Regions from separate parts of the Latilactobacillus parafuchuensis genome, predicted to be linked through region 3. Evidence: predicted binding sites of a transcription regulator. Region 3 holds the regulator's gene; each other region holds the start of a gene.
What was found. The regulator NrdR, encoded in region 3, represses ribonucleotide reductase genes. The targets are predictions, from matches to a motif close to ACACNATATATNGTGT.
Positions count from the first base shown of each region.

Region 1: the regulator NrdR is predicted to act here: its motif matches at 2,496-2,511, upstream of ACVPPQ_RS05535 (deoxynucleoside kinase).
Region 2: the regulator NrdR is predicted to act here: its motif matches at 3,864-3,879, upstream of ACVPPQ_RS07075 (vitamin B12-dependent ribonucleotide reductase).

Region 1 covers NZ_CM143875.1:1,100,066-1,107,645, reverse strand. The annotation lists gene serS (serine--tRNA ligase) at 1-474, opposite strand, end outside; gene ACVPPQ_RS05540 (helix-turn-helix domain-containing protein) at 766-2,346, opposite strand; gene ACVPPQ_RS05535 (deoxynucleoside kinase) at 2,558-3,205, shown strand; gene ACVPPQ_RS05530 (DUF7916 family protein) at 3,551-4,480, opposite strand; gene ACVPPQ_RS05525 (PTS sugar transporter subunit IIC) at 4,496-5,809, opposite strand; gene ACVPPQ_RS05520 (ROK family protein) at 6,146-7,231, shown strand; gene ACVPPQ_RS05515 (SpaA isopeptide-forming pilin-related protein) at 7,446-7,580, opposite strand, start outside.
Region 2 covers NZ_CM143875.1:1,442,331-1,449,910, forward strand. The annotation lists gene ACVPPQ_RS07065 (glycoside hydrolase family 1 protein) at 1-839, shown strand, start outside; gene ACVPPQ_RS07070 (PRD domain-containing protein) at 946-3,597, shown strand; gene ACVPPQ_RS07075 (vitamin B12-dependent ribonucleotide reductase) at 3,905-6,388, shown strand; gene ACVPPQ_RS07080 (PTS transporter subunit EIIC) at 7,231-7,580, shown strand, end outside.
Region 3 covers NZ_CM143875.1:1,619,414-1,626,993, forward strand. The annotation lists gene ACVPPQ_RS07985 (3D domain-containing protein) at 1-639, shown strand, start outside; gene ACVPPQ_RS07990 (transcriptional regulator, SarA/Rot family) at 1,101-1,592, shown strand; gene polA (DNA polymerase I) at 1,758-4,418, shown strand; gene mutM (DNA-formamidopyrimidine glycosylase) at 4,430-5,266, shown strand; gene coaE (dephospho-CoA kinase) at 5,266-5,853, shown strand; gene nrdR (transcriptional regulator NrdR) at 6,004-6,477, shown strand; gene ACVPPQ_RS08015 (replication initiation and membrane attachment family protein) at 6,493-7,580, shown strand, end outside.

The sequences.
Region 1 (7,580 bases), 520 kb from region 3:
AACTTTAGCGGCACGTTCAAAATCTAAAATGCCCAATTTTTCGCCTAAATCCCAATGGGCTTTTGGTTCAAAATCAAATTGACGTGGTGTTTCCCATTTGCGTTCTTCACGGCTAAAACTTTCGTCTGGTCCGACAGGTGCTGAATCGGCTGGGAAGTTAGGCAAGCGAACTAAGATGTAATCAACTTGTTCTTTAACCGCCGCTAAGGCTTCATCCAATGCTTTGATTTGGCCACCGACATTCTTCATCGCGTTGATTTGTTCAGTTGCATCTTCTTTGTTCCGTTTGGCAACGGCGATTGCTTCGGAAGCCTTATTTCTTTGTTGCTTTAATTCTTCGGTCTCAACGATTAAAGCCCGGCGTTTTTCATCAAGTGCAATTACTTCATCGACTTCTGCAGCTTTAATGCCCCGAGTTGCTAATTTGTCTTTAGCCCATTGTGCGTTGTCGCGGATTACTTTGATATCTAACATCTAAATCGCTCCCTTTTTAAAAAAATTATACAAAAAAAGCCTTCTCATCCCCTAAAATTGGGACGAAAAGACTTCACATTCGCGGTACCACCCAAGTTCACCCGTCACTAAAGACTGGTGCCCTTCATTGCTGATAACGGTCAGGAGCCGTGTAGCTGTTCACTACCCACTATTGCGCTGGAATGTTGGATTTGATGGCTTGCACCGACCGCCACTTCTCTGTAAATCCATATAGGCGCTTATTCGCGTGTTTAAATCTTGACCATAGCATAACCTATTTACGAATTAAATTCAATCACATTCTGTTGATTTTTGTAACCAAAGTTCACGTAGAATGCCATACATCCGACCATAATGGTCACTATCCGCGTTCCGACGCCATTTAAACATCACCGCTTGTGGATTAACGTCGTCTGGTAGTTCAATACTGGACGTAGTAATAATCATATCGGCGTCTTTCAAATCCGCATCTTGCATACTGATATTGACGTAGCGAATCCCCTTTAAATCCGTTAATAGATCTAAATAACCCATGTAAGATTGTTCGGCCACTAAAACAACGTTGACCCGGTGTAATGGTGCTCGCTGTTGGATGAGCTGTATGAAAACGTTGTAGTAACCATTAACGATTTCATCATGCATGTCTTTTAAGAAAGCAACATCACTATTCATGAATAAATGATCAACCGTATCTTCAACGTCCCGTTTCAAGAGTTGATCCTCTTTTAAATTCAAATTGGCATCTAATAAGAAACGGTTAACCCGCGACGTCACGTCTTTTTTATAAATATAAGTTGAAGCCGTCATCGCGATTAGCGTCCGTTTCAAAATATCGACTTCTGCGTCATCTAATTTTAAGAAATAATGAACATTTAACGGAATCCGATCAACAAAATCTGAGACAAACTGATTAATTTCAGGCACATAGCGCGTATGTTGTTCGCCATCAGCCAAGGCATACCGGTTCTCGCTATGCAAAAAGATGGGACTAAAATTAAACGTATAATACATGTTCAACGATTCTAACATGGCTTCTTGATCCGTCATCTGCGCTAAAATACTACGCATCCGGATTGCTTCGCGGGTAAATGGCCGCACCATAAATTCGTGCGTCATATTAGGCACTGGGTACCGAATAATATCTTGGGCCGAGGTGTCTTTAATAAACTTCTTTTGCATTACACGATGGTAAATCACGGCCATCGCGTAACCACCGATTTCACGCGTTAATAAATTAGGTTGCGCTAATTGGAAGCGTTCAACGGTCACATCAAACGCTTCTAGGGCATCGCCACGATCGATTGCTTCGAATGGCCAAGAATGACCATCCGTTGCCATCCAGAAAAGCATAATCAAGATTAAACGAATCGTACTTTCATCGCCTTCTAAGCGGATTGGGTCATAAAAAATCCGGACATCAAAAGAACGGATGAAATCCCGTAAACTCTTCAGATGGCGTAAAACTGTTGCTTTACTACTATTATGGTCCTCCCAGAACGTCTGGAAGCCCATTTCTTCACCAGTCAATAATATTTTTACGAAATCATAAACATCGGACTTGCTGACCAATGAAAAGTGATAAACATCAGACGGCACACTAAATAGCAGCTGTGTTTCTTCCGTATCTTGGCCCACAATTTTTTTCAAATCGTCGACAATACTCATATACATATTATATAAACTGCCATAATTGCGATTCAAAAGTGTCGCAACTTGTTTTAAATTAACGTCATCAACTAATGGATCATTGCTTCTAGAGAGTTCAATCCGCTTTTTGACCGGTAGTTCATCGCGCTTTAAACTAGCGATATCAAGCAGTAAATCATATTTTTCACAATCTGATTGCATCAGATAGATATTAGTATTGTCCACCTTTTATTAGTCCTCCCAAAGTGATTCATTATCATTAATTAATTTTAACACTATTTGAATCGTAAAAATAGCTCACTATAAATAAGTTAAACAAAGATTGCTTTTTAACCCGAAAATGCTAGAATATTCTAGTGAGCTTTGCTCAATTAACACTATATGTTGTATAATAACCAATAGATTACCACAATTTGCAGTTAAAAGAGGGAGACTGATGACATTGCTCGTACTTGCTGGCACAATCGGTGCAGGAAAAACTAGCTTAACTAAATTTTTATCCGATCATTTAGGCACGAAAGCCTTTTATGAATCCGTTGACGATAACGAGGTCCTACCATTATTTTATAAGGATCCTAAGAAATACGCTTTCCTACTTCAAATCTATTTCTTAAATAAACGTTTTGATAGTATCAAACAAGCTTACGCTGATGATAACAATATCTTAGACCGTTCAATTTTTGAAGATTCATTATTATTCCATTTGAATGCTGATTTAGGTCGCGCAACGGATACTGAAGTCCAAGTTTACGATTCATTATTGGACAACATGATGCAAGAATTACCTTATGCTGCCCATAAAAAGCGCCCCGACCTACTCGTTCACGTACGGGTCAGCTTCGAAACCATGCTTTCACGGATTCAAAAACGCGGTCGTTCATATGAACAATTAGATTACGATCCAACCCTCTATGATTATTACAAGGAATTAAACAAACGTTACGACGCTTGGTATGACGACTACGATGAAAGCCCTAAGATGCAAATCGACGGCGACCAACTAGATTTCGTCGAAAACGAAACAGACCGTAAAAAAGTCATCAACATGATCGACGAACGATTAAAAACACTAGAGAGTGACTAAGCTGTTTAGCTTTTGAGTATAGCCTAAAATGGCGAATTATGACTGTCCTTTAGTCATGGTTCGCCATTTATAGCTAGACGGAAAAAGTTAGCTCAGGAACGCGTTTTAAAGAATGTGAGTCCTCACGGGTAGCTTCTGAGCATTAGCCCAGTTCCGTGAATAAAGTCTGGGTTTTAAGACTTTGTTTGCGAAACGTCGCTAAGCACAGGAAGCTGTGATGACGAACACATTTTAGAGAGTGACTAAGCTGTTTAGCTTTTGAGTCTATCAATATCCAAAAAGAGTACCTGCCTTTTAGCAGATACTCTTTTTTGTGGTTACACCAATGATTCTTTTAGTTATAAACTATCGATTAATCGAACGCGCCATTCGAACAATCGCATGCCGATCACCACGAATGGTCCGACTAAGTGCAAAAATATTTTCAACTGGCGATTGAATGCCCCACGCGGCGTCACCGATATGTTGAATATCAACGCCGGCAATCTTATTGCGTAGCGCAACGGCCTCGATAAAGTGTGAACCAGAACCCTCTTGGCTCGTTCCAATCGTACTCATCACTAACACACCGTGTTGATGCGCAAGTTTTACGATTGCTTTAAGTTCAGCATCATCAAATTCAGGGACAGTTCCCACAGCGGGCACTAAAATGACATCAGCACCAGCTTCAATAAAGGCGCTGACGGCCGTTTCACTAACAACCGGTTCGTTAACCCCAGCACCGTGCATCTTACCAGCAATGATTAGCCCTGAGAAATTCTCTTTTGCTAATTTAATATTCTTGGCGATTTGTTCATTCGTCACACCAGTTCCTGGATTACCCGTTAAAACAATAAAGTTCAGCCCTAATTGTTCTGCCGCTTTAAAAGTTTTAACACTCGCCATCCGACCTTCTGGAATCACTAACCGACTTTCAGCCATATCAGCCTCTGGATCGACGGGTTCTAAATTAACCCCAATTGGTCGACCAACTAACTTCTGTAATCGTTGAATAATCGTGCCATCGGTATGCACCTTGGCAGTCGCCATGGTTTCTTCACCTGGATAGAGTCCCAAAATTAGAGGTTTCAAAACATCTAAAGCGTTCAATAAAATTAAATCCGCCCCGAATGCCGCCGCTATTTCAGAGGTCGTAATCCCGTCCATTGGTTCATGAACGACGACATTTTCACTGAGTACGACGCGCCCTTCACTCGCCTTAATACTTTGTTTTAGTTCTTGACCGTTCATAGCGAGTATTTCGCTACTGTCGGCACTAATTAATCGTTTCATGATTATACCACCATTTTCCTAATTTTTTGATGCTTTCTGTTCGCTGTCTTCAGCTATCTTTTGTTGATTGTTCAAAGAAAGCATGAATGGGAAGTAAAGCAAAATATCAATAATAATATTAACGATTTGTAACAGTGAGCCGTTAATGCTATTGGTTGCTAAGAAGCCAGAAATAATTGGTGGCATTGTCCATGGAATAACCGCACCCGTTCCTAGTGGGACAATCCCGCTAGCCATGGCACCGTAAGTAATGATAGCGTTGACAATTGGTGCGACAATAAATGGAATGATAATAGTCGTATTTAAGACTACTGGCAACCCAAACATCGTTGGTTCATTGATGTTGAATAAACCAGGCGTAATCGTTAATGGTGCTAATAGAGTTGATTGTTTAGAAGCTCGATGAGTTGCAACAATAATCCCAAGAGCTAAAACTAAGCCAAGGGTCGCACCACCGCCACCCATATAAACAAAGTTATCTATGAAGGACTGTGTAATAATATGACCACCATGGGCAATATCTAAATGACCCGCTTTTAAGAGCAGGCGATTGGCATCAGTATTCATCAACCAAAGTGGTTGAATGATATTATTGATGACATTAGCCCCATGAATGCCGACGAACCAGAAACAACTATTTAATAGAATGGCGACAATCGTGCCACCAAGCGTATCTGATAATAGACCAAGTGGTGTTGCAAAAACATTTAATAATAGATCATGCACGTTACCCCAATTAGCCCAGGCAAAAATGGCATAAACAAGCCCAAATAAGGCGATAATGACGGCGCCTGGAATTAATGCTGAAAAACTTTGAGCAACTGCTGGTGGTACTGTATCTGGTAAATGAATTTGAATATTATGATTAATAAACCATTGGAAAATCCAACCAGTCAGTAGGCCAATGATAATCCCAATAAATAACCCTTTTGAACCTAAATAACCATAAGGCATCCCTTCTAGTGGCACCTTAGCGGCACTCATGACACTAGGCGTCACAACAAAATATGACGCAACGGCAATGATCCCCGCTGATTTACCATCAGTGTGATGCTGTTCAGCAAAACTCGATGCAATCCCAAAGGTCCCAATTAGACCAAGTAAACCAAATGAACCATTGGTGATTTTATTAAAAACATCGGCAATGCTGGTACCATTACTAGCTGTATTCGTAATCCAATCCGTCCAAGCAACCACTGGAAAGCTACCTAGAATCATGAAAAATGACCCCACGATAATGAGTGGCATCGCAAGCGTAATCCCATCACGAATCGCAATCAGCGGTTGGTAGGCCCCTAGCTTAGCAGCAACTGGCATTAAATAGTGTTCCATAAAACTATTAAATTTAGAAGTCGATTTATCCTTCACGAAAATATCCTCCTTTGATCATTCATTTCTAAAAGAAATTTAAGATATACTTTATCGGCCGATAAAAGCGCTTCATTTCCTTACAACGCTCATGTTAGTCCACCCATTGTTAATTTTCAAGAGTCTAGACCAATTATCATTCTTTTTTAATTGCTAAAAGAAAGTTAAAGCGCTATCATAGTTATCAACATCAAGCGAGGTAACTTTTATGAGTGATACTAAAAAAGACAAACTCAAAAAAAGCAAATTATCAAAATTATCACGATTCATGGCCCACTTTCGCGAGTCGATATCGCCCGGATGACCGGTATCACCCAGGCGATTACGGGTGCGATTGTCAACGACTTAATCGCCACCAATATCGTCCACGTCGTTGGCGAAACCGGGCCAACCGTTCCCGGTTCCGGTCGACGTCGCATTTTGTTAGCGGCTGTCGGCAAACGAGAATTCTTCATTGGCAGTGAACTATCGGAACGTTTCTTAACTTTCAGTCTAGTGGATAATATTGGACAAATTTTTAAACAGACTAGTATTCGTATCGACAAAACGACGTTTAATCAACAGTTAACTGGCACTTTTTATTATCAACAATTACAAACATTTATTAATATCTGCCAAAATTACCACCCCAGGGCCGTTGGGATTGCCTTACCTGGGCATTTCGATGCAGAAGCGCACCAAATTGTCAGCAATAATCCACTCTGGTTAAGCTTTGATTTAACATTGATTTTGAATAAGATTGATCTGCCAATCTATTTAGAAAATAACGTTCACTGTATGGCAATCCGCGAACGACTATTCAATGACGCACATCACGACATGAACTTCATCTTCTTCCACGTTGGTCGTGGCCTTTTTTGTTCGTCCATGAACCAGGGCCAAATTTACGGTACTAACAATTTCTTGGTCGGTGAAATTGGCCACAATATCATGAATCCTAATGGTGAATATTGCGAATGCGGTCGCCGCGGCTGTCTTCAGACTTACGCTAGTGAGGGTTGGTTAATCAAAAAGACCCAGTTGCTATATCAAAAATTACCCCAAAGCTATTTACGTCAACTCGTCGATAACGTTGCTGATATCACGATTGAAGTGGTTTTACAGGCCTATGAAATTGGTGATGAAGGGGTGATTAACATCCTTGATCATGCCATGCAATATCTGGCACAAGCTGTCAATAATATCTCAACACTTCTCGATTCCCAACAGATTATTTTACATGGACAAATATTCGTTCAACCCGGCTTAGTTGCGTTACTCCGCCAATATATTCAACAAAATCAATTTCTTATTAATCGAACGGCCATTCAACCCGTTATTCTAAAACCCTATCAAAAATGTGATGGTTCAGATGCCGCTGCGACAATGGCTGCATTGCAATATTAACTAGTCAAAAAGAAACTGTGCCATAAGCCTTAGTATTCTGGATATTAAGCGAACATTCTTCTTCGACGCGCGCCATAACTCATCAATTTCCGTTCAAATCAAAAAATCGTCTATCCTTAGTTCGGGATAGGCGATTCTCCAACTTGATACTCAATTGATAACCGAGTTCTGTCACAGATTGTTTTTGCTAATTAATTACTAATAGCGATTTTATTTAATCACGCTTCTTACGCCGATTATAATAAACAACTCCCCCAATAATAATCAATCCGATTCCAATCCAAACCGTCGCTTTCATGAAATCTTCACCCGTTTGCGGTAAAAATTCGGTTTGATGCGATTGATTCGG
Region 2 (7,580 bases), 180 kb from region 3:
TCATTCATCTCTGTCATGAAATGTGTCCAGAGGCATTAATTGGACCTGCACCCAACATCACAAGTACGTATGCAGCGACATCGGATCCTAAGGACCATATTGCGGCGATGAACCATGATGATTTGCGGAATAACTTTTATCTGGATCCGCTCATTTTAGGAACGTACCCTAAGAGTGTTGATAATTACTTCAAACTCAATGACATTGTCTTGGAAATTGAAGATGGTGATATGGCATGCATGGCAACGTGTCACCCCGATTTTATAGGTTTTAATTGCTACGCAAACGATACAGTTGAAGCGCTGGACTATTATAAACAGGATCTTTCGGATTTGTTAAAGGCCGATAATCGGAATACAAGTTATCTCATGAAATTGGCGGAAAAACCCGGGATTGGAAAATCAGTCGATAATCCACTTTTGATGAAAGCTGTTACGGATGGACATATGTTTGATCCATATTGTATCCGGGTCACTTCACGACGCTTAACCGATCGTTATCATTTACCTCAAATTATTACTGAAAATGGCTATGGCAGACCCGACAAACTTGAGGCTGACGGTTCGATTCACGATGATTATCGAATTGAACATCTCAGAGAAACAATTCGCCAAATAGAGATTGGTCTTTCTGAAGGGTCAATGTTAATCGGTTATTGTCCATGGAGTGCCTTAGATCTTGTATCAACGCGGGAGGGGATTTCGAAGCGTTATGGTCTCATCTACGTTGACCGAGATGAAGATGATGAGATTGCCAAGAATTCGCCGATGAAACGTTATCGAAAAGATTCATTCTATTGGTATCAAAAAGTGATTAAATCAAACGGTCGGGAACTTTAGTGGATCGGAACAGTGGATTATTCTGATTGAGAGAAAATGACATGAAACAAAGTAAGGCCATGGCCTTACTTTGTTTTGCGTTACAATAAAAGGAGGGGGTTAATCTATGTCAAATAAAAAGAAAGTGTTTGATTATATCCAATCACAAGCGCTTAGTAATGGTGAAACGGTTGCTAAAGAATATACAACAGAAGATATTGCCAATGCGTTAGCGATGCAACGCACAAATGTCAGCAGCATTTTAAATGCGTTGGTTAAAGATAAACGCATTTCAAAAACGAAAACGCGCCCCGTTAAATATGTGTATTATGATTATACGAAACGTAGCAGTAAAGAAATGTCATGTTTTAATCAACTTGTGGGACATGCCGTAAGCCTTAAAAATGAAGTTAATCTGGCTAAAGCAGCTATTTTATACCCCCAACATAGTCTGCCGTCTTTGATTGTTGGGGCTAATGGGTCGGGTAAAAGTTATTTTTCAGCACTGATGTATGATTTTGCAATCGAAAATGACGTTATTAAACAGGATGCCCCCTATATTAAAGTTAATTGTCGAAATTATGATAATAAAGATGAACTGGATGAACGTCTATTTGGCGAAAATACGAATAGTGAAAGTGCGGTGACCCAAGCGAAAAACGGGGTTCTATTTATCGACCATATTGATCATCTGCCCTCGAAATCTAAAGATCGATTTTATGAGATGCTGTCAAATGAATCAGAGAAACTATCTGATATTATCGTGATTTGTGCAACTAATGATTCAATTGGGAAGAGCCAATTAGAAATGATAGCGTCGCGTTTTGCGATTAGAATTAATCTAGCATCATTAGCGAAATGGGCTTTGGAAGATCGTTTAGCTGTCATTCAACGCTTTTTGAAAAATGAAGCCACAAAAGTGAAAAAGACGATTAAATTAAATGCAGAAGTTTTACGCTGCCTTTTATTATATAAGTGTGATAATAATATTAAACAACTGAAGACGGATATTAAGCTAGGTTGTGCGAATGCATTTGTTAGAGAATTTGAAGGAGATACACCGGATTTATACGTTTATTTAAATGATTTTCCGGCCTATATTCGCAAAGGCTTTTTATTTTATAAAGAACGGCGTGATGAAGTTGAAAAGTTGATTCCACACGACTATTCTTATACCTTTACAGAAGAAAATATGACAAAAACGCGGACAACAAGTACCCCTAATGGTGAAGAATTCTCCATCTACGGTCGATTGGAAGAAAAAATTAGATTACTCCGAATGCAAGGTGTTTCTAACGAAGCCATTAATGCGATTCTAAACGCGGATCTAAAAAAAGATTTACAGGCGGTTAACCAAAGTTTAGCGGACAGTCCAGTCAATATCGAATCAATTAGTAAAGTGGTGGATGCGCGGATTGTAAAAAGCGTCAATGCTTTTCTAATTGGTGCGTCAGAAAAATTGGGCCGTGTCTTCCCAACATCGGTGTATTATGGTTTGTGTCTGCATATTGCTACCAGTCTTAAAAATAAACACAAACCGTATCCGTTTGTAGATAACAACGTGGAAGGCTTTATTGATCGGGCGAGTATTGAATACGGTCTTAGCGAAGACCTAGTTACCGTTATTAATCACGAGATGGATGTAAGCCTGTCAAGTGATGAGGCTTTATTTATAGCAATGTTTATTTCGGAAGAATATTCACAGTCGAATGATACTCAAAAGCCGGTCGTTTTAGTGGCAACGCATGGGGAAGGCACGGCTACAGCTACTGTTAATATGGTGAATACATTAGTGGATGTTAAAAATACGTTTTCCTATGACCTGGCCTTGGACAAAGATATGCATAGCGCTTTTGAAGAATTAAAAATGTTAGTTAGGGAAATTGATCAGGGCCAAGGCATTCTCATGCTTTACGATATGGGATCGCTTAAGAAGTTAGCCGAGTCAATTGCGCTTGAAACGGGCATTAGAATTAAGACTGTACAAATTCCAGGCGCGTTGATTGTACTTGATGTGGCACATAAAGCTACCAGTGTTTCAACTTTAGATGAATTATATTCGGATGTGTTAGATAGTTATCAAGGCAGTTATGATTTATTGCGTTCTGATTATCATAAATCGCAAAATACCAAAGTGATTATTACATTATGTATGAGTGGTCATGGTGGGGCCTTGCAAATTAAAAATTATTTAGAAGAGAATATCAAAATGAACGATATTAGTGTTGTACCGCTCGCAACGAGTGATCGTACCAATTTAATTAGTAAGGTGAATCATTTAAAAAAGGCGCACGATATTCTCTATGTCATCGGGACCTATAACCCTGAGTTGCACGGGATTCCTTATATTTCAATTTCCAAATTATTTGAAACGCCAAAGGACAAACTAAGTTTATTGATTGCTACTGAAGAAATCGAGGCACCAGATGTTGTTGATTATGCGTTAATTTATGATTATTTATCAGAACAATTGATAGGGCTGGATATTGAAGCTCTTAAGGCCGTCTTGCCACCGGCGGTAAAAAAGATTAAACAATTAACTGGTGGACTGTCTCAAGATCAGGAATTAGGGTTATTTATTCATATTGCGTGTAATATTCAAAGAATAAGAAACCACGATTTGATTCCTAATAATATTCATTTGACGGCAATTCTGAATAAACATAAGAGACTCTATAATGATCTTGTTGATATTATGGCACCAACAGAACAAATATTTCATATTTCTTTTAGCGAAGACGACTATGCTAATGTTATTGCGATTTTAAAGAAGTTATAACTGGTCAGCCCAATAGGATTGATTGAGGACTAAAGCGCGCTACTTGCGCTTTTTTATTTTCTCAAAAAATCGCGGCAATCCGTCCAATCCGTCAAATAAATATAACGTTAGCACACAATCAGTTTCGGTAGGTTAAATTGTCGCCAACTGATTGTGCTTCTCAGTTAAGATTTGTGGTAGTCTTATTTTTGAAGAGAAATGTCAACGCTAAAATTATGCGATAATTGGTTGAAAATATCTGTATAGGGTAGTAGAATTTATTAAAGACACAATATGTTGTGTCTTTTTTATTTGGAGGCTACTAACGATGACAATTGAAGCAACAGTTAATATTGATAAATTGAACCAAGATATTCAACAATTTCCAGTGATCTTTCCGATTACGCCTGACATGCAGATGACGTTCGACGGGATTTCGCGGATGATTATGCTCGATCGCTATGCTTATAAAGATATTAGTGGCGAAACAATCACGGTTGGTGATTTAGTGGTGCTGACCACGAATCCGGATCCGACTTATCCAACTAAAGGGTTGGGGTTTGTGACCGCCATCGAAGGTGATCAATTGACGATTGAGGTCACACCAGATTATCGGAGCAGTTTAACGAATACTCAAGAAGCTACGACTGGCCTAGTGATGCGCGACCGGTTAGCGGTTGAAAAACCGTTAGAATTATTCTACGAACAAATTGCCAAACGGGTTTCAACCGAAATGGCGCGCCAAGAAACAAAACACCAAGAGCAGATGCAACAAACGTTCTACAAATTATTGTTAAATCAAGATTTAATCCCGGCTGGTCGAGTGTTATACGGTTCTGGCACACAGTCGCAAGCGACTTATTTTAATTGTTATGTGATGCCATTTATCGCGGATTCACGCGAAGGCTTAGCCAAACACCGACAAGAAGTCATGGAAATTATGAGTCGTGGTGGCGGAGTCGGGACGAACGGTTCAACATTGCGGCCGAAGGATACGATTGTCCGGGGCGTCAACGGTAAATCATCCGGCGCCGTATCGTGGTTAAATGATTTAGCCAATTTAACGCAACTAGTCCAACAAGGTGGCAGTCGGCGTGGTGCGCAAATGATTATGATGGCGGATTGGCATCCCGATATTTTTGAATTTATTTTATCAAAGATGCAAAATCCAGATGTTTTACGTAAAATTCAAGCGGAAAACACGAATCCAATCATCAAAGAATTGATTGATGAAAAATTAGTTTTCACGCCACTTGATCCAGCTGAAAAAGAATACACTGAATTTCTATTGGCTAAGAAAACTGATTTACCGGCGGAACAAATCCAACGACTCCAACAAAAGTTAACCTTAAATGGGACTTACGACGTGCGCGATAAGGACTTTTTATCTGGCGCTAATATTTCGGTCTGCATCACTAAAGAATTCATGGACGCGGTGATTAGCGATGGCGACTATCAATTACGCTTCCCTGATGTGGCCCATTACGATCAAGCCGAAATGCAGGTTTATGATACGCAATGGCAAGACTGTGGCGATGTGCGCGAATGGGTGGCTCAAGGCCACGCGGTGCATGTTTATCAAACCATTAAAGCCCGTCAATTGTGGGATTTGATCACGACTTGTGCGACCTATTCAGCAGAACCCGGGATTTTCTTCATCGATAATGCCAATGCGATGACCAATGCGACGGCTTACGGTCAAAAGGTGGTTGCGACTAATCCGTGTGGCGAACAGCCGCTAACACCCTATTCGGTCTGTAATTTAGCGTCAATCAATTTGGCCAACATGGTGAACAAGCAAACGCAAACCGTCGATTTCGAGAAATTAGCGCAAACCGTGAAGAATAGTGTGCGGTTCCAAGATAACGTGATTGATGCGACGCCGTATTTCTTCGATAAAAATGAAATTCAAGCCAAACATGAACGCCGGGTTGGTTTGGGTGTGATGGGCTTAGCAGATTTGTTGATTGATTGCGGTCAAAAGTACGGTTCTAGCCAAGGTAATCGATTAATTGATCAAGTTTTCGAAAAAATTGCGGTGACAGCTTACGAAACTTCAGTTGAATTGGCTAAAGAAAAAGGCAGTTTCCCATTCTTAGTCGGCAAGACTGAAGTCGAGACAAGCGCATTACGCCAACGCTTTATCGAAACCGGTTATATGCGGCAAATGCCAGAAACATTGAAAGCTGATATTTTAAAATATGGGATTCGAAATTCGCATCTCTTAACCGTCGCACCAACGGGGTCAACGGGCACGATGGTCGGTGTTTCAACTGGTCTTGAACCGTACTTCTCATTTTCGTATTTCAGAAGTGGACGGCTTGGTAAGTTTATCGAAGTTAACGCCCAGATTGTTGAAGATTATTTAGCCCAACATCCAGAAGCCGATGCGCAACATTTACCTGATTATTTTGTCTCGGCGATGTCCTTATCACCAGAAGCGCACGTCAGCGTGCAATGCACGATTCAACGCTGGGTCGATAGTTCGATTTCTAAAACAGTTAACGCACCACGCGGTTACCGGGTTGATCAAGTCTCCGATATCTATAAGGCGCTCTACTTCGGTGGGGCTAAAGGGGGCACAGTCTACGTCGATGGCAGTCGCGATTCACAAGTTCTAATTTTGAAAGACGACGATCAAGCAAAGGCGGATAAGCAAACGACGACAGCACCTGAATTGCCAGTCGTGGACGAAAATGATCCACTCGCAATCGGCAACCCGTGCCCAATCTGTAAAAAAGGCACCATCCAAGAAATAGGCGGCTGCAGCACCTGCACAAATTGCGGCATCCAACTAAAGTGCGGATTATAAAAAAATAAGCGCTGATTCGAACGGGTAGGCTTTGAGGATTAACCTAAGGATACGAATTATGGTCGGTTTTAACCATGATTTGAATCCTGTAGTTAACCGGAAAATGCTGTTCGAGAAGCGCGTTAAAGAAAAATAAGCGCTGACTGCACACGGTTAGGTTCTGAGCATTAGCCTAGTCTGGTGAATGAAGTCCGAGTTGTGGGCTTTGTTCACCAGACGTAGCTAAGCGGAAGAGCTTGTGTGTAGAAGCGCGTTAAAGAAAATAAGCGCTGATTCGAACGGGTAGGCTTTGAGGATTAACCTAAGGATACGAATTATGGTCGGTTTTAACCATGATTTGAAACCTGTAGTTAACCGGAAAAGGCTGTTCGAGAAGCACGTTAAAGAAAAATGAGCGCGACTGAGCTGTTCAGCTTCTGAGTATAGCCTAGCCTATCAAATTATGACCGGATTTTTGGTCATGATTTGATAGGCGTCGCTAGACGGAAGAAGCTAGCGCAGGATCGCGTTAAAGAAATGAGTGTGTTGAGTTGCGGTTAGCAACTGAGCATTAACAGAAAATCGCCGGTTATCTTGAACTTAAGATAATTGGCGATTTTAGGTTAAGCGGAAGTTGTTGCAACTCAAAAACACGTTAAGGAAATGAGTGCTAACTCGAGTTGGTCAGGCTTTTGAGTATTCGTTATGAAAAATAGCCAATTATCTTAGTATTAAAGATAATTGGCTATTTTTTGTTGAAGTGCAATTGTGATCGTCTTGAACGGTATTAATCAGTGCAAAATATGATGATTTCCGCTAGAATGAAGCCAAGGTATATCGAGGGTTAGGAAGTTGGGGAAAACATGGTTAATAATGATTGGTTAGTTCACTGGATATTGCGTTTGCGGCAACACGGTTTATACCAAGTTTTGCAAAAAAATTTAATGTTATTATTTCCGTTTGTGTTAGTCGGTAGTTTAAGTCAGGTGATTCAATTAACGGTGTTAAATCGCGATAGTTTTTTAGCGACCATTTTTAATTGGTCAACGTGGTTGGGCAAACACCAATTTTTGGCAATTATTTTTAACCATTTAACGGGACTCACGTTGGGGATTATCGCTGCACTGGCCGCATTCAGTATGGCGCGCTATACGGCCAAGTATTATGCACGAGATGAACAACTGGCGGGACTGACCGGCTTGTTAGCCTATTT
Region 3 (7,580 bases):
GAATTGGTCCAAAGTTACCATGATATGAAAGTCGTCCAAGAACGGTTAGAAACCAGTAAGACTGATTTAGACCAAGAAAAAATTCAATTAGACCAACAAACAACTGAATTACAAACGCAAATTGATCAGATGAAGACTAATTTAAGTCAAAGTCGGGATAAATTAGCTAAGATTGCGCAAGAAAAGAGTACTGAAGAAGCCAAAATTGCGGCTGAAAAGGCAGCGGCTGCTAAAGCTGCAGAACAAGCCAAAGCTGCTGCAACAGTGACTAAGGCAACGACTGTTGATACAAGCAACAGCGATACTGCCGCTAAGCAACAGGCTAGTTTGGCCGATAAAGCGAGCGGTAAGGCTGGTCAAACAATTCAGGTTCAAGCAACTGCCTATTCAATTGCAACGCCAGGTATGGGCCGTTACGGCGCAACTGGGATTGATTTAATGAAGAACCCGAACTGTATTGCGGTTGATCCAAGTGTCATTCCGCTTGGGTCATTGGTGATGGTGCCAGGTTATGGTTATGCCATTGCGGGTGATACCGGTGGTGCGATTAAAGGTCACATTATTGATGTTCATTTTCCAACAGTCGGCCAATGTGTTAGTTGGGGTCGCCGGAGCGTCGCAATTACGATTGTGCAATAATTAAAATAAATCACGATTAAACGACAATCAGATTTCTGATGTCGTTTTTTTGATGGAGACTAAGTACTTGCATCTGTTAATAAAACATGCTATTACTTACTAGAGACTCGTAATGAATTCGCTTTAATGATGGAAAATAGTGTGAAAACAGGTTTGATTTCATTAAGAAAAAATAAATTTTTTTATTAAAATTAAAGGCCATTTTCATGATAACACTGATACAGCAAGGTTTTTATCTTTGAACTTACTTATCTGTTTTGTAAATGAGCTGTAAAGTGAGTTGAAATATATCTTTTAATGCTATAAACTATTAATATCGCTTTAAGTCATAATTATTACCAATTGTGTCATTTTTGATAAGAATTATAATCGAAGCTTATCGAATAAGTGCGGGAATAAAGATTCGAAATCGATAATCCTTTTTAAGATTATTGGGCTCAGAATTTTGTAGGAGGAAGAATATGGATGTAGTAGACAAGTCCGATTTAATCGGCAGCACGTGGTCAGATTTTATGGAATTTGCGGGGTTATACCGCTGGTTAATTAATAACTTAAGTGAATGTATGAGTAAGGAAAGCCAGAAATATGGTTTGTCTTTTGATCAATTTTTAGTCATGCACGAAATTCAAAATGCTAATAATGAAACAACAAATAGTGCTTTAGCTGATAAGATGCAAGTTAGTCGTTCTGCAATCTCGCGTCAATGCCGTTCATTACGGAAGATGGCGTTCATTGCTGAACAATCTGATGAAAATGATCAACGAATTCGTCGTGTTCATTTAACGGATAACGGGATGCAAGTTTATCGTCATTTATTATTCTATTACCTTGATCTATATAACGATCTAAAAGAAGAAATTGGTGAAGATAAGGTTGAAGCAACCATTGGTCAAAGTAAAGAAATCTTTGAACGTATGGTGACCATCAACAGCAACCGACCCGAAGCTAAATAAAGTGCCATAAAAAAATCCGATTAATCCTGAGTTTGGGACTAATCGGATTTTTAATTGGTATCTTGATTGATAAAGTTATGTGATTTTTTGTAACGCGAATCAGTATCGGTCGATGGCTATCTTTGATAGAATAGGGATAGTGGTTTGACAACAAGGAGGAACAAAATGAGTTCTCAAAAAAAATTATTATTAATTGATGGTAACAGTGTGGCTTTTCGCGCCTTTTTTGCAATGCATCAAGCGTTAGATCATTTTACCAATCAAGACGGGTTACATACTAATGCGATTTATGCGTTTAAAAATATGCTTGATATTATTTTGAAAAAAATTGAACCGAGTCACGTGTTAGTGGCATTCGATGCGGGCAAGACGACTTTTAGAACGGCTGAATTTAGTGATTATAAAGCGGGCCGCTCTAAAACGCCGCCCGAATTATCAGAACAGTTTCCGTACATTCGAGAATTATTGAGTGCGTATGGGATTCAATCGTATGATTTAACTAATTTTGAAGCGGATGATATTATTGGCACGTTGGCGAAAGAAGCCGAGGCAGCCGGTTTTGCCGTTGATATTGTCACTGGTGACCGCGATTTAACCCAGTTAACGACTGATAAGACGACCGTTAACATTACGGTTAAAGGTGTCAACGAAATCGAAGCCTACACGCCAGAGCACGTGCAAGAAAAGCTGGGACTATTGCCGAGTCAGATTATCGATTTAAAGGGTTTGATGGGTGATACTTCTGACAATTATCCGGGCGTCACTAAAGTGGGTGAAAAAACGGCGTTAAAATTGCTGGCTGCTCATGAGAGTATCGAAGGGGTCTACGAGCACGTCGATGAAATGAAAGCTAGCAAGTTAAAAGAACATTTAATTGAAGATCGTGATCAAGCGTTTATGAGTAAGATGTTGGCCACGATTCGTCGGGATGCGCCGTTAACCATCGGTATTGATGATCTCGCTTATAATGGTCCGGATTTAGAGACCTTAATTGCGTTTTATCAAGCGATGAATTTCAAATCATTTTTGAGTCAGTTGAACGTCACTTCAGAAGAAGCCGTGCCAGTTGAATCGTATGATTACACGGTTTTAACCAATGATAATTTAACGCTTCTTTCTGAATTAACGGGTACCGCTACATTTGGGATTGAAATGTTAACGGACAATTATCATACGGCCGAGATGGTTGGTTTCTACGTTGGTACGCCAAAACACTGGTACGTCAGCGATGATGTGGCTTTATTAGCAGAACCGATTTTTAAAGATTGGTTGGAAGATACTGACCAAACCAAAGCCGTATTTGATGTTAAACGGAATCAAGTGGCGGCTAGTCGCTTAGGGATTGAATTGGCGGGGGTTGAATTTGATTTATTGCTCGCGTCGTACTTATTAAATACGACCAATAATAGTAATGATTTAGGAACGCTCTCTAACTTACACGGCTACCAAAACGTGCAAACGGATGAACAAGTTTACGGTAAAGGGGCTAAACGGGCGCTACCTGAAGAACTAACCACGTTCTATCAGCATTTAGTTCAAAAGGCGGCTGCGATTAATCAATTACAACCCCAATTAGTCGCTCAGTTAAAAGAACATCAGCAATTTGATTTATTTACCGATATGGAATTGCCGTTAGCGCTGGTTTTAGCGCGGATGGAAATTACTGGGATTAAAGTGGATGCCAGTTGCTTGCAACAAATGGGTGCCGAATTTATTCAAACCTTAAAGATCTTGGAAGAAAAAGTTTATGCCGAAGCTGGGGAAACCTTTAACATCAACTCTCCTAAACAGTTAGGGGTCATTTTATTTGAAAAAATGGGCTTACCAGTGATTAAGAAAACCAAGACGGGTTATTCAACAGCGGTTGATGTGCTTGAACAACTTCGCAAAGATGCGCCGATTGTTCAAACCATTTTGGATTATCGCCAGATTGCCAAGATTCAATCGACCTACGTCGAGGGCTTATTGAAGTCGATTCACCAAGACAATAAAGTGCATACGCGTTATTTACAGACTTTAACGCAAACGGGCCGTTTATCGTCAGTCGATCCTAACTTGCAAAACATTCCAGTCCGGGTGGCCGAAGGACGTAAGATTCGCCAAGCATTTGTCCCTAGTCAACCGGGTTGGCAACTATTTTCTTCTGATTATTCCCAAATTGAATTGCGCGTTTTAGCCCATATTTCGGGTGACGTTAACATGCAAGAAGCCTTTAAGGAAAATCGGGATATCCATGCCAATACAGCGATGAAGATTTTTGGCTTAACCAGTGCGGACCAAGTCACGCCGGATATGCGACGTCAAGCGAAAGCGACGAACTTCGGGATTGTTTACGGGATTAGTGACTACGGGTTATCACAAAATATTGGGATTACCCGTCAGCAGGCTAAGAGCTTCATTGAAGCCTATTTTGAACAATATCCGGGTGTCCAACAGTTTATGGTCGATATTGTCAAAAAAGCGCGTGAAGAAGGGTACGTTGAAACCCTCTTTCACCGTCGTCGGTATTTACCAGATATTCACGCTAAAAGCTTTAATCTACGGTCATTTGCTGAACGGACTGCGATGAATACGCCCATTCAAGGTAGTGCGGCCGATATTATCAAAGTGGCCATGATTTTGATGCAACAAGAATTAACCAAGGCTAACTTACAAGCTAAAATGTTATTACAAGTCCATGATGAATTGATTTTTGAAGCACCAGAAGCAGAAATACCAATCCTACAAAAATTAGTGCCGAGTGTGATGGATTCAGCGGTTAGTTTAGCCGTGCCACTGAAAGTCGAAAGTGGCTTTGGGCCCACTTGGTATGACATTAAGAAATAAGGTGGAAAACAATGCCAGAATTACCAGAGGTTGAAAATGTCCGGCGTGGATTAGCGGAATTAGTCATTGGTAAAACCGTCAAAGACATCCAAATTTTATGGTCTAAAATTGTCGTTAATCCTGATGAAGTCTTTTTAGACGGCTTAGTGGATCGGCAAATTACCGGTGTCGATCGGCGGGGCAAATATTTATTGATTCGATTTGATCACGATTTAACGGTCGTTAGCCATCTGCGGATGGAAGGTAAATACGAAGTGGATGATCAAAGTGCACCCGTCACCAAGCACACCCACGTGATTTTTGAGATGACTGATGGGACGCAATTACGTTATTTAGACACGCGTAAATTTGGCCGGATGCAGTTGATTGAAACCGGCCAAGAAATGACGGTTGCTGGGCTGAAAACCTTGGGCCCCGAACCGACACCGGCGACGTTTGACGTGCACCAGTTTTATCAAGCGTTACAAAAACACCATAAAGCCATCAAACCGTTATTGTTGGATCAAAAAGTGGTGACCGGCTTAGGTAATATTTATGTGGATGAAACATTGTGGTTGAGCCAGATTCATCCGGAAACACCGGCTGATTTATTAACGCAAGCGGAAGTTCAAAAACTCCACGATGACATCATTACTGAATTGCAATTAGCGATTAATAGTGGGGGCACCACCGTCAACACCTTTTTGAACGCGACCGGACATGCTGGTGCCTTTCAAGAGATGTTACATGTCTATGGTAAAAAAGGGGAACCGTGCGAACGTTGTCAGACGCCGATTGAAAAAATAAAGGTCGCCCAACGTGGCACTCACTTTTGTCCGCATTGTCAGATTAGAAAAGAGGCGCGTTAATGACCTATTTTTTAGGGTTAACGGGCGGGATTGCGACGGGCAAATCGGCAGTTTCCACCATTTTTAAGACGTTGGGCGTACCGGTGATTGATGCGGATCAAGTGGCCCATCAAGTGATGGCGGAAAATCAAACGGTTAAAGAACAAATTGCCTCCACTTTTGGGGACTCGTTAGTGATTGATGGTCAGGTCGATCGTCACAAATTAGGCCAACTCGTTTTTGGACAACCGACAGCTTTAGCGCAGTTGAACGCGATTACCGCACCGGTTATTCGCCAGGCCTTGATTGCACAGATGGCCGCGATTAAGCAAGCCTCAGTTGTGGTGGTTGATATTCCGTTGTTGTATGAACAAGGGTACGCCGAATTATTTGATGGCGTGGCTGTGGTCGCTGTCTCACATGCGACGCAATTAGCACGGTTGATGGCCCGTAATCAGTTAACAGCTGAAGCGGCTGAATTACGAATCAATAGTCAGTTGTCGTTGGCTGAAAAGCGAGCGCGGGCCGATTTTATATTAGAGAATGAAGGGTCGTTAGCAATACTGCAGGCGCAAATTAATAGTTTATTAACGAAAATCACTGATTAGTTAAAAAATCCCGACTAAATTAAACTTTGGTCGGGATTTTTGACGATTCAACATTTAGTGAATTTGCGTGTTCATGGTATAATAACTAGGATAAGATGGGTTTATACTAAACTAAAATAAAAGCTTAATTTAAGAATAGAAGGTGTCACTATGTTATGTCCGCATTGTCATCAAAATAGTTCACGGGTGATTGACAGTCGACCAACCGATGAGGGGCGAGTTATCCGTCGTCGTCGTGAATGCGAAAACTGTCGCTTCCGGTTTACGACGTTTGAACGCGTTGAACAAACACCATTACTAGTCATCAAGAAAAACGGGACGCGCGAAGAATTTAATCGTGATAAGTTATTGCGTGGGTTGATTCGGGCGGCTGAAAAGCGGCCGGTTACCATGGAACAAATGACGGAAATCGTCGACGATGTCGAAAATAAAATTCGAGCATTAGGTGAAAATGAAGTGTCGTCACAAGCAGTCGGTGAATACGTGATGGCACTATTGCCAGAAATCGATGAGATTGCCTATATTCGTTTTGCCAGTGTATATCGGCAATTCAAGGATATGAATGTCTTCATGAAAGAATTACAAGACATGATGAAAAAAGAAAAAGCAAAAGAATCAAAATAAGGAAAGGACGTTTTTATGGCTGATGCATTTGATTTTTTAAGTCCAAAAGACGGCTTTTTGGTGACGAAAGCAAACTACTTAACTGATTTCGACCAAACGGTGGTGACGTATTTGTATCAACCGTTGATGGGTGCCGTTGCCTATAGTCTTTATTTGTTATTGTGGAGCCAAGTGAAGGATGTTGCGAGCCAACATCAATTTCAAACCCACGCAACGCTATTGAATTTATTGAGTGTCGATTTACCAGCGTTCTATGACGGCCGCAGTAAATTAGAGGCATTAGGCTTAATCCGGACGTATCAAAAAAATGGTGAAGCAGGCCGCCAATTGGTTTATGAACTATACGCGCCAATGAAACCAAATGTTTTTTTTAAAGACGATCTATTGAGCGTTGTGTTGTATGAATCGGTTGGCGAGAAGCGGTTTATCGAATTGCGGGAGCGGTTTAAGCTCCAACCGGTACGTTCACAAGATTATAAAGAAGTCAGTAAGAACTTTTTAACCGTCTTCCACGTTCAAAATGACCATTTGCTAAATACACCAGATGGCGTGGCAGAAACGAAGAGCCTTTATCAGCAGAAATCGCCGAATAAACCTAGTTTTAGCGCGCTTGAGTTACAGACGTTTGATTGGGAACTGTTGCAAGATGTGTTAGGGCAACGGCAGATTTCACCCGATGAAGTGCTACGCAATGAACAACGGTTATTTAATTTACATTATTTCTACGGCTTAGACGAAATAACCCTCGCGAACTTAATGGGCACGACGATGGATGCCAGAGACAATACGTTGAATATGGAGGCGCTTGAACAAAATGTTCTGGGCAACTATACGCGCCGCCACGCCGCTCAAAATAAAGTAGCGACTGATTCTAAATATACCTTAAGTGAATTACAAAAGCAGGGGCAGCAGGCCAAGTTTAACGAACAAGAAATGCAGTGGTTAACAGACAGCCAACGCTATCTACCGGTCGATTATTTGAACGATTTAAAGCAGAAAAAACACGGCTACGTCGCTAAAAATGAAATTCGGGCACTAAAAGATTTGCAAGGACGCTATATTTTTAGTAACGATGTGCTCAACATTTTAGTGGCGTACATTAC